Regions from separate parts of the Hyphomicrobium sp. 2TAF46 genome, predicted to be linked through region 2. Evidence: predicted binding sites of a transcription regulator. Region 2 holds the regulator's gene; each other region holds the start of a gene.
What was found. Region 2 encodes PhoB, which activates phosphate uptake and scavenging genes when phosphate is short. Its sites were predicted from a motif close to TGTCATNNANCTGTCAT; they were not measured.
Positions count from the first base shown of each region.

Region 1 (3,275 bases), 280 kb from region 2:
TCTGCCGGTTCGTTCGAAAGAAAGCGGATCATGTTGTCGTGGACGACTTCGACCCGGCTGGCGCGGGCTTTGACGGCCATGAAATTGGCTTTGTCGAGATATGGCGGGCAGGGGCCTTCGCCTTGTGCCGCGTAGCGCCGGCCGAAGGCCTGCCAGGCGAAATAATTGTCCTTGAGGTCGAAGCCGGTCGCCAAGCGCTCGGCGCGTTCTTTCAGAACATCCGCCATCGGCCGCGTGTTGCCGTTCGACAACGCATCGTATTGCACCGGCGGAATTCCGAGGCCGAAGAGCGAGGCGCGGTTGGACGTGATCCAGCGCAAGACCGGATGATTGAATGCCGGCGCGATTTCGCGGGCGAAGATTTCGCGCTGCTCTTCGATGTTGCGGGCGTCGAGAATACGTTTCGGGTTCGCGCCGAAGACGCGGGCGGCGAGATGTCCGGTCGCGATGAAGCGTCCGAGCAGCCCGTAATGATAGAAGTTGCGGGCGAATCGCGTGATGCGGCGGCGTCCCGTCAGATCGCGGCCTTCCCAATAGCTCCGCGTATCTGCGTCGAGATGCTGTGCGATGAGATCGTTATAAAGGGCGACATTACGGCGATCGTTGGCGGCGCCGAAAAAGCGAAAGAAGGTCGCGTGGTTCGGTAAGTGCTGAGCGGCGGCGAGTTTCAGCTTGAGCAACGCGATGTGCGTTTCATTGAGATCGATCGCGTAAATGCGCGCCGGGTTGCCGGTGAGATAGCTCATGACGTTGCAGCCGCCCGAGGCGATCGTGAGCATGCGGCTTTGCGGGGTGAGTTCGAGCGCTTCCATATCGGCGCGCGGATCTTCCCAGATTTGCGGGTAGACCATCGACCGGAACGCAAACGTAAAGGTGCGTTCGAGAATGCCAGCAAAGCTCAGCGCGCTGTTCTGATGAACTGCTTCGCTCAATAGATCGGTACTCGCCGGCTCAAAAACTTTTGTGGTGACGTTCAATGGAGATCTCCGTTCGCCGGGGCTTTTCGCTGCCGGACGTGATGCCGCTTATGCCGCTTCGATGAACCAACGGCCTGAAGGCGCCTGCGAACCGCGGACGGCCATGTGCTCTTTCCAACGAATGATTTCGAATTGGCCGTCGAAGCGCTCGCCGATGGCGGTGCAGCTTTCGACCCAATCGCCGCAATTCAGATAGTGAATGCCGTCGATCATGCGTTCGTTGGCGTGATGGATGTGGCCGCAGATGAGACCATGCGTCTCGCGGCGGCGCGCTTCTCCGGCAAGAGCCTCTTCGAATTCGCCGATGTAGTTGACGGCGCTTTTCACTTTGTGTTTCAGGAACGCCGATAGCGACCAGTGGCCCAGGCCGAGCATGCGGCGCATGAAGTTCAGCGGGACGTTGAGCGCGAGAGCCGCGTCGTAGGAACGATCGCCGAGGAACGCCAGCCAGCGGGCGTAGCGGACGACGACATCGAATTCGTCGCCGTGCAGAACGAGATAGCGCTTGCCGTTAGCACCTTCGTGAATGGCGTCGCGGCGAAGTTCGACGCCGCCGAAATTCATACCGGTATAGTCACGCAAGCCGTCGTCGTGATTGCCGGGGATGAAGACTACGCGCGTGCCCTTGCGGGATTTGCGCAGCAATTTCTGCAGGACATCGTTATGGCTCTGCGGCCAGTGAGGACCGCGGCGCACCTTCCAGAAATCGACGATGTCGCCGACCAGGTAGAGCTCCTGACATTCAACGCATTTCAGGAAGTCGAGAAGAGCGGTCGCTTGCGAATTGCGCATCCCTAAGTGGATGTCGGAAATGAAGACTGCTCGGTATTCGATGTGTTCCGGGTTCGGTGCGCTCAATGTCGGCCCCCAGTCAGTACGCTTCCCATCAAAGCGACTTAGCTTTCATGTAAAACGTAGGACCGGATTCATGTTACAGGCGTGTGACGACAGCCTGCGGCAGCTTCAATGCGCTCGCCAGCAAATAGGTGCTCCCCAGGATTTACCAAGACCCGCGGATGAAATTTATTCCAGACACCGTGCTTCGGCTGCACCTTGGCTTAATCCGCACAGTGCGGAACCGGCCGCCAAAACGGGGCCGGTAGGACGGGGACTTCGCGCTCGCTCAGCGGCGATTCCCGATTTCAGAGTTCTGTTCTTTGGGAGATGCGTTCCCAGGCGAACAACAGAGCCGTGTCGACAGCGCCGACGAGAAGAAAGGCCAGCGCGATCGGATATGTCGATGATTCAGGCAACCCGAGATCGACTCCGCGAGTCGAAACGGCGAGTGCTGAGATGAGGCTGAGAAGGGCGAGTACGGCGAAGACAACTTGGACGAACTTCAACGAACGCTCACGTTCGCGACTGATGGTGTCCATCAAGGGTTTTCCTCAACGCAATACAAAATGCTGACCCGGCGACGGGCGGGAACTTAGCTTGAGCAAAAGCCGAGGTGAAGTGAAATTTGATGGATAGCTATGCAAGTGACTTCGCCGCCAGATCTTTGAGCACGTTGCGCTGCAGTTCGGCATCAGAGGGGAAATTATTCCCTATCCACCAATTTTCGAAAGCCTGAAGCACGTTACCGATGGCGGGGCCCGGCGCGATGCCGAGCGCGATCACGTCACTGCCCGAGACGGGCAATTTGGGGGCGGTCCAACGATCCGGCAGCAGCGCCCTTGCGCGCCAGTTTTGCGAACTGGGCGGAGCTTCGGAGCGCGCCCAGGCAAGGAGAACCGCGCGCTTGAAGTTTTCCGGGCCGAGTTTGTAAAGGGCGGCACGGCCCACCGCTTCGGACGTCTCCGGATCGATGCCGGGTTCGCTCGCGAAAACGGTTGCGATGCGAGAAGCCTCTGCGTTCGAGAGCTTCAGCTGTTCGGCGAGAAAGGTTTCGTCGCCGGGATGAATGACTGCGAGCGCGGCGAGGCGTGTTATCGGATCGGGCGTTTCGCCGAGGGCGGTCTCAATCGCGGAGAGACGCGCGAAACGATCCGGCTCGATGAGCGTGCGAATTGCGAGTTGCACGATGCCAGCTTTGTACATGACTGCGAGAACTTCCGGAGCGTTCGGCGCGGCGAGAAGTTTCAGCATTTCGGCACGAACACGTTCGGCGGAGAGAAGGATGATGCCATCCTTCAATTCTTCCGCAGCTGCGAGGCCCGTGGGATCGATCTGGCCATTGCCGTATTGGGCACTGAAGCGGAAAAAGCGCAGAATGCGAAGGAAATCCTCGCGTATTCGCTGTTTCGCATCGCCGATGAAACGGACGTGGCGCTTGCGCAAATCGTCGAGGCCGCCGAC
Region 1 covers NZ_JBFRFO010000002.1:253,628-256,902, reverse strand. Annotated here, with positions in the region: gene AB4Z24_RS05090 (DUF3419 family protein) at 1-977, opposite strand, end outside; gene AB4Z24_RS05085 (UDP-2,3-diacylglucosamine diphosphatase) at 1,026-1,835, opposite strand; gene AB4Z24_RS05080 (hypothetical protein) at 2,120-2,353, opposite strand; gene AB4Z24_RS05075 (CCA tRNA nucleotidyltransferase) at 2,451-3,275, opposite strand, start outside.
Region 1: a site for PhoB is predicted at 1,908-1,924, ahead of AB4Z24_RS05085 (UDP-2,3-diacylglucosamine diphosphatase). Genes of this name have one in related genera too.

Region 2 (3,275 bases):
TCTACGGCTCGACTCTGGCCCTGAAGAACATCTCGTTGCCGCTCTATGAGCGGCAGGTCACTGCGTTCATCGGACCGTCCGGTTGCGGCAAGTCCACGCTGCTTCGCGTCCTGAACCGCATGTACGACCTCTACCCGAACCAGCGGGCCGAGGGCCAAGTGATGTTCGACGGCGAGAACGTCCTCGACATGAAGGATCTGAACCTCCTTCGCTCGCGCATCGGCATGGTCTTCCAGAAGCCGACGCCGTTCCCGATGACGATTTACGAAAACATCGCGTTCGGCATCCGCCTTTATGAGCGTCTCCCGAAATCGGAAATCGACGGCCGCGTCGAATCCGCTCTCGAGAAGGCCGCCCTCTGGAAGGAAGTCAAGGACAAGCTTCACAGCAGCGGCTTGAGCCTTTCCGGCGGACAGCAGCAGCGCCTGTGCATCGCACGCACCGTCGCAATCCGTCCTGAGGTCATCCTCTTCGACGAGCCGTGCTCGGCGCTCGACCCGATCTCGACCGCAAAGGTCGAAGAGTTGATCGACGAACTGAAGAACGAGTTCACGATCGCAATCGTCACTCACAACATGCAGCAGGCCGCCCGCGTTTCTCAGCGCACCGCGTTTATGTATCTCGGCGAACTTGTTGAATTTGGCGTCACCCAGAAGCTTTTCACAAACCCGTCGGACAAGCGGACCCAGGACTACATCACCGGCCGCTTCGGATAATGCGTGGCGTTGAGCCCAAATCGGATTTCAGGAATTGAGACCATGAACGAACATACCGTGAAATCGTATGAAGACGAGTTGAGACTTCTCGATCGCCGCATCGCGCAGATGGGCGGCTACGCTGAGAAGCTTCTCGTGCAGGCCATGGATGCGCTCGAGCGCCGCGATCCGAAACTCGCCGAAAAGGCCGTTTCGGACGACGTGATGGTCGATCAGCTCGAGCGTGAGCTGCAGGAACAGGTCATCGTGATGATCGCGCGCCGCCAACCGCTGGCCAACGATCTCCGTCACATCATGACCGTCATCAAGATCGCAGCCGATCTCGAGCGCATCGGCGACCTGGCGAAGAACATCGCCAAGCGCGCTCTCGCGATCGCCAACGAACCCTATCCGAAGCCGCTGATGACCGGCATGCGCCACATGACGGAAATGGTGCAGACCCAGCTCCGCGACGTCCTCGATGCGCTGACCGCGCTCGATGCCGAGAAGGCGATGCAGGTCTGGCGCGACGATCAGCAGGTCGACGCGATGTACAATTCGCTGTTCCGCGAACTGCTGACGTACATGATGGAAGATCCGCGCAACATTGGCATCTGCACGCACTTCCTGTTCGGCGCCAAGAACATCGAGCGCATCGGCGACCACACGACCAACATCGCCGAGAACGTCTACTACCTCGTTCACGGCGTACCCATCGCCGACGATCGGCCGAAGGGCGACAAGACGTCGTCGACGTTGATCACGCCGCGTTAATGACGAAGACCTTGTGAAGGAACACTGACGAAAAGCCATGCCAGCCAAGATCATCGTCGTCGAAGACGAAGCTCCACTCGCAGAACTTCTGAAATACAATCTTCAGTCCGAAGGCTATGACGTCGTGCAAGCCTCGGACGGAGAGGAAGCGGAGCTTCTTCTTTCGGAGCAAAGTTTCGATCTTGCGATACTCGACTGGATGATCCCAAAGATCTCCGGGATCGAGTTGTGCCGCCGTCTTCGCAATCGCACCGAGACGCAAAGCCTGCCCATCATTCTGTTGACCGCGCGCGGTGAAGAAACCGACCGCGTGCGGGGGCTGACGACCGGCGCCGACGATTACGTGACGAAGCCCTTCTCGGTTCAGGAGTTGATGGCAAGGATCAAGGCTCTGCTTCGGCGCGCGGCGCCCGAGCGGATGAGCGATATCCTCGTCTCCGGCGAGATCACCATGGATCGCGGCGCCCACAAGGTGACTCGCGGCCCGCGCGAAGTGCGTCTCGGCCCGACCGAATACCGGATGCTGGAAGTCTTCATGGAAAGCCCGCGCCGCGTTCTGTCGCGCAGCCAGCTGCTCGATCGCGTCTGGGGCCAGTCCTCCGAGGTCGACGAGCGGACAGTGGACGTTCACATCGGCCGCCTCAGAAAATCGCTGATCCGGGGCAACGAAAGCGATCCGATCCGCACGGTCCGCGGTGCCGGATACGTGTTCGACGGACGCGAGGCCGAAGCGCCGGCCCAGTAAGGGCCCGCGCCGGCATCGAACGGCTCAGCTCTGCCCGTTCAGACAGTCCGAAATACTGTGGGCGACGCCGCGCATCAGATCGAAGTAGAGGCCTGGCCCAGGGTTAAGCGTTTGCCCCTCGGCATCGATCGTTCCCGAACGCGCGTTCGTTCCTTCGGTGACTGCGTCCACGAGCTTCGGCTGGAAATTCGGCTCGACGAAAACACAAATGGCGCCGAGCGACGATAGCTTGTGACGAACCTCCGTCAGCCGCTTGGCGCTCGGCGGCACGTCAGGACTGACAGTGATCGAGCCCGCAGCCTTCTGCCCGAAGTGATCCTCAAAATACTGCGTCGCGTCGTGAAAGACGATGAACGGCTTTCCTTTTGAGTCCTTGAGCTCCGCCGTCAGTTGGCTATCGAGCGTGTCGAGATCGGCGATAAGCGCGGTCGTGTTGGCTTTGAACTTGTCGACATATTCCGGATAGCGCGCCTCGAGCGTTTTCGCGACGTCGGCGGCAATAGCCTTGGCGTTCTGCGGATCGAGCCAGATGTGCCCGTCCTTGCCATCTTCGTCGTGGTCGTCGTGATCACCCGCTGCGCCACTCGCTTCTTCATGCTCATGCTCGTGTTCATGCTTCTCGAAGGCGCCGCCCTGACGCTGATCGAGAAGCTTCACGCCGTCCGCACCCGCGAGCGTCAGCACCGTCACGTTCGCAGGCAACGACGCCACGATTTTCCGCGTGAATGGCTCGAGCTGGTCGGACACACGAACGAAGACTTCAGCATCGTGAATGGCCCGGGCCGTCGAAGGCTTCAGCGTGAACGTATGCGGCGAGGCCGAACCCTCGACCACGAGCTGCGGCACACCGACGCCGTCCATGATCCGGCTGACGAGGGAATGAATGGGCTTGATCGTAACAACGACCTTCGGCGTCTCCGCTGCAGCCGCCGCGGAGATTTTCGCCACCACGAGAAAAGCCCCGAAATATCCCGCTAGCCTGCCGATCATGCTCAATTCCCCCAAAATTTGAAGCGTATAATATAACAACCAATGGAGAACATTCGCAAGGGGATGCGCAA
Region 2 covers NZ_JBFRFO010000002.1:535,403-538,677, forward strand. Annotated here, with positions in the region: gene pstB (phosphate ABC transporter ATP-binding protein PstB) at 1-716, shown strand, start outside; gene phoU (phosphate signaling complex protein PhoU) at 759-1,469, shown strand; gene phoB (phosphate regulon transcriptional regulator PhoB) at 1,507-2,214, shown strand; gene AB4Z24_RS06455 (zinc ABC transporter substrate-binding protein) at 2,239-3,204, opposite strand.

Region 3 (3,275 bases), on a different contig from region 2:
CCAACCGCACCATGCACGCGGACGGCCGCCGACGTTGCCGGCCGACGCATATTTGCGGCCGCTATAGGACCGGCGCTGTGCATAGTGGCGTCCGCCGCTACCGCTGTTGGCATAGTGACGGCGTGCCCCCGAACGGTACGCGTAGCCAGATCCAGTCTTGCGGTTTGAGTACTGACGGTGGACGGAGCGGCTACGCGATGCGTAGCGGGCCGAGTACTGCCGCTTGCTAGCGGAATGCTTATAGGAGCGCTCGTAACGGTCACCCTTGTGACCCTGATAGGTGCGCGCCTCTGCCGATGTCATTCCGGCCAACCAGGCCAAGCACATCGCCACTGCGATTAAACTCAATCGCATACTAACTCTCCTTCACTTGTCTTCACAAACGGGGCGCACGAAGCGTCGTAATTGGGCGAAAACAAGGGAGGATTCGACGCGCGGCATATCGTCTTATTTCGGCACAACTGCCGCGCGTGAGGAATTTGCGTTTATTTATTAAAAAGTTAAGGCAAATAAACCACTCGCCGAAAAGGTTAGCGCGCTACTTTTGGGCGAGTGAATTGTGAACTTTGCGTATGGAACACCGCGATATGTGATCAATTTCACACGTCATTATTGAGGTCTCCTGTGTCGTTTGGTGCGGCAACGCTCCGCATACAGAGGCCTTATTGGCGCTGAATTGGACAGGGGAACGCGATGGAACACCGAAGACTGGGCGCATCCGGATTAACTGTTCCGCTCTTGAGTTTCGGAGCCGCGACCTTCGGCGGTTCAGGCGAATTTTTCAGTGCCTGGGGCTCGACCGACGTCAAAGAAGCCCGGCGCATGGTCGATCTCTGCCTCGATGCGGGTGTCACGCTTTTCGATACGGCCGACGTCTACTCGAACGGAAATTCCGAGACGGTGCTCGGCGAAGCGCTAAAGGGACGCCGCGATAAAGCTCTCATTTCGACGAAAGCGACGTTCCGCTTTGGCGATGGGCCGAACGACGTCGGATCATCGCGCTTCCATCTTCTGAAAACCGTGGAGCAAGCGCTGAAACGTCTGCAGACGGATCACATTGATATCTTCCAGCTGCACGGCTTTGATGCACTGACGCCGCCGGAAGAGGTGCTCTCGACGCTCGATCAACTCGTTCGCGAAGGGAAGATTCGCTACACTGGCGTCTCGAACTTTTCGGGCTGGCACTTGATGAAGTCGCTCGCGGTTGCAGATCGTTACGGCTACCCGCGCTACGTCGCGAACCAAACCTATTATTCGCTCGTTGGCCGCGACTACGAGTGGGAACTCATGCCGCTTGGGCTCGATCAGGGAATCGGCGCGCTGGTTTGGAGTCCGCTCGGGTGGGGACGCCTCACCGGCAAATTGAGACGTGGACAGCCTTTGCCGGAAACAAGCCGCCTTCACAAGACGTCCGAACAGGGGCCGCCCGTTCCGAACGAACGCGTGTTCAAAGTCGTCGATGCCCTCGATGATATAGCGAAAGAAACGGGAAAGAGCGTGCCGCAGATCGCGCTCAACTGGCTCTTCCATCGCCCGACGGTTTCGAGCGTCATCATCGGCGCGCGGAACGAGCAGCAATTGAAGGACAATCTCGGTTCGATCGGCTGGAGCCTGACGCCCGAGCAAATCAAAAAGCTCGATGCCGCGAGCGAGACGGCGAAAGCTTATCCCTATTGGCACCAGAGGGGCTTCACCGAACGCAATCCATTGCCTGTTTAGGAGAGCACAAGAGGCTTTGAACGCTCGGGAATTTCGTTATGTCGAGATTTGTCACGAGGCTGTCATGTGGCTCGCGAAAAGATCGCGCGCAATTCCGAGGCGGATAATGCGGATCATAGAGCAATGATGGACGAGCACGAAAAAAGCGAGCGGGCAAATCCGGCGCGTATCGAGGCGGAGATCGCGGACAGCTTCGACGAAGAATTCGAAATGGAAATGGACGACGCGCGACTGGCGCGCCTGCTCGACGGCCATGACCGCGACGGCGAGGCGGGCCTTCTCGATCGCCAAGTCTATTTCAAGGAACTCTTCCGGTTACAGCGTGAGCTGATCAAGCTTCAGGACTGGGTCGTCAACACCAAGGCCAAGGTCGTCGTCATTTTCGAAGGCCGGGACGCAGCCGGCAAAGGCGGCGTGATCAAGCGGATCACGCAGCGTCTCAACCCGCGTGTCGTACGGGTCGTCGCGTTGCCGGCGCCAAGCGAGCGAGAACGTTCGCAGTGGTATTTCCAGCGTTATGTGCCGCATCTTCCGGCCGCCGGTGAAGTCGTGCTTTTCGATCGCTCCTGGTACAATCGTGCCGGCGTCGAACGCGTCATGGGCTTCTGCACGGAGAACGATCTCGAAGAATTCTTCCGCACGGTTCCGGAATTCGAGAAGATGCTCGTGCGCTCGGGCATTACGCTGATCAAATACTGGTTCTCGATTTCCGACGATGAGCAGCATCTGCGATTCCAAATGCGGATCCACGATCCGATCAAGCAGTGGAAGCTCTCACCGATGGATCTCGAGTCGCGGCGGCGTTGGGAGGATTACACCAAGGCCAAGGAAGCGATGCTCGAGCATACGCATATTCCCGAGGCGCGCTGGTGGGTCGTTCATGCCGACGACAAGAAGCGGGCGAGGCTCAATTGCATTCAGCACCTGCTGAGCCAAATTCCGTATCAAGATGTGCCGCGCGCACCCGTCGTGCTGCCGGAACGCGTGCATCATCCAGACTATAGCCGCGCGCCGGTTCCGGACGACCTTTACGTGCCAGCGATCTACTGATCGGCCGAGCAGAGCGACTTACGATCCTTGATCGGCTCCATGCGGAGCCGATCAGGGGGCGTGACGAGAAGCACGCACTCCGTAACGCCCGCTTGGCCGTTTAGCGAATACGGCGCGGGTTCATATAGAGGTCGGCTTCCTGACGCTGGATGTCCGGTTTGATGCGGCCATCGCGGATGTCGTGAGCGAGGCTCTTAACGTGGCGGCGGGCCTGACTGTTGAAAGAGACCATGCCGGTGAAGAGCTTCATCACTTGCAGCAAGCGCGACTCGGCGTGATCGCCGCGCACTTTGCACTTCCACCTGCCGCCGATCGTCAGAATAGCGCCGTCGATATGACCGACATGCTCACCGTGCTGATCGATCAGCGTGTAGTCGCCGCCGAGATTTATGAAGTCGCGACGGAACCGATAAAAGCGTGGCATGCCTTCGTCCATCAGGAAGAACGAAAAGTTTTCGGGCAGCAGCGGCCATTTGTGTGCCGAGCGCTCGATATAGACGAGATAG
Region 3 covers NZ_JBFRFO010000005.1:164,559-167,833, reverse strand. Annotated here, with positions in the region: gene AB4Z24_RS12210 (hypothetical protein) at 1-354, opposite strand, end outside; gene AB4Z24_RS12205 (aldo/keto reductase) at 694-1,719, shown strand; gene ppk2 (polyphosphate kinase 2) at 1,843-2,769, shown strand; gene AB4Z24_RS12195 (hypothetical protein) at 2,870-3,275, opposite strand, start outside.
Region 3: a site for PhoB is predicted at 1,769-1,785, ahead of ppk2 (polyphosphate kinase 2). Genes of this name have one in related genera too.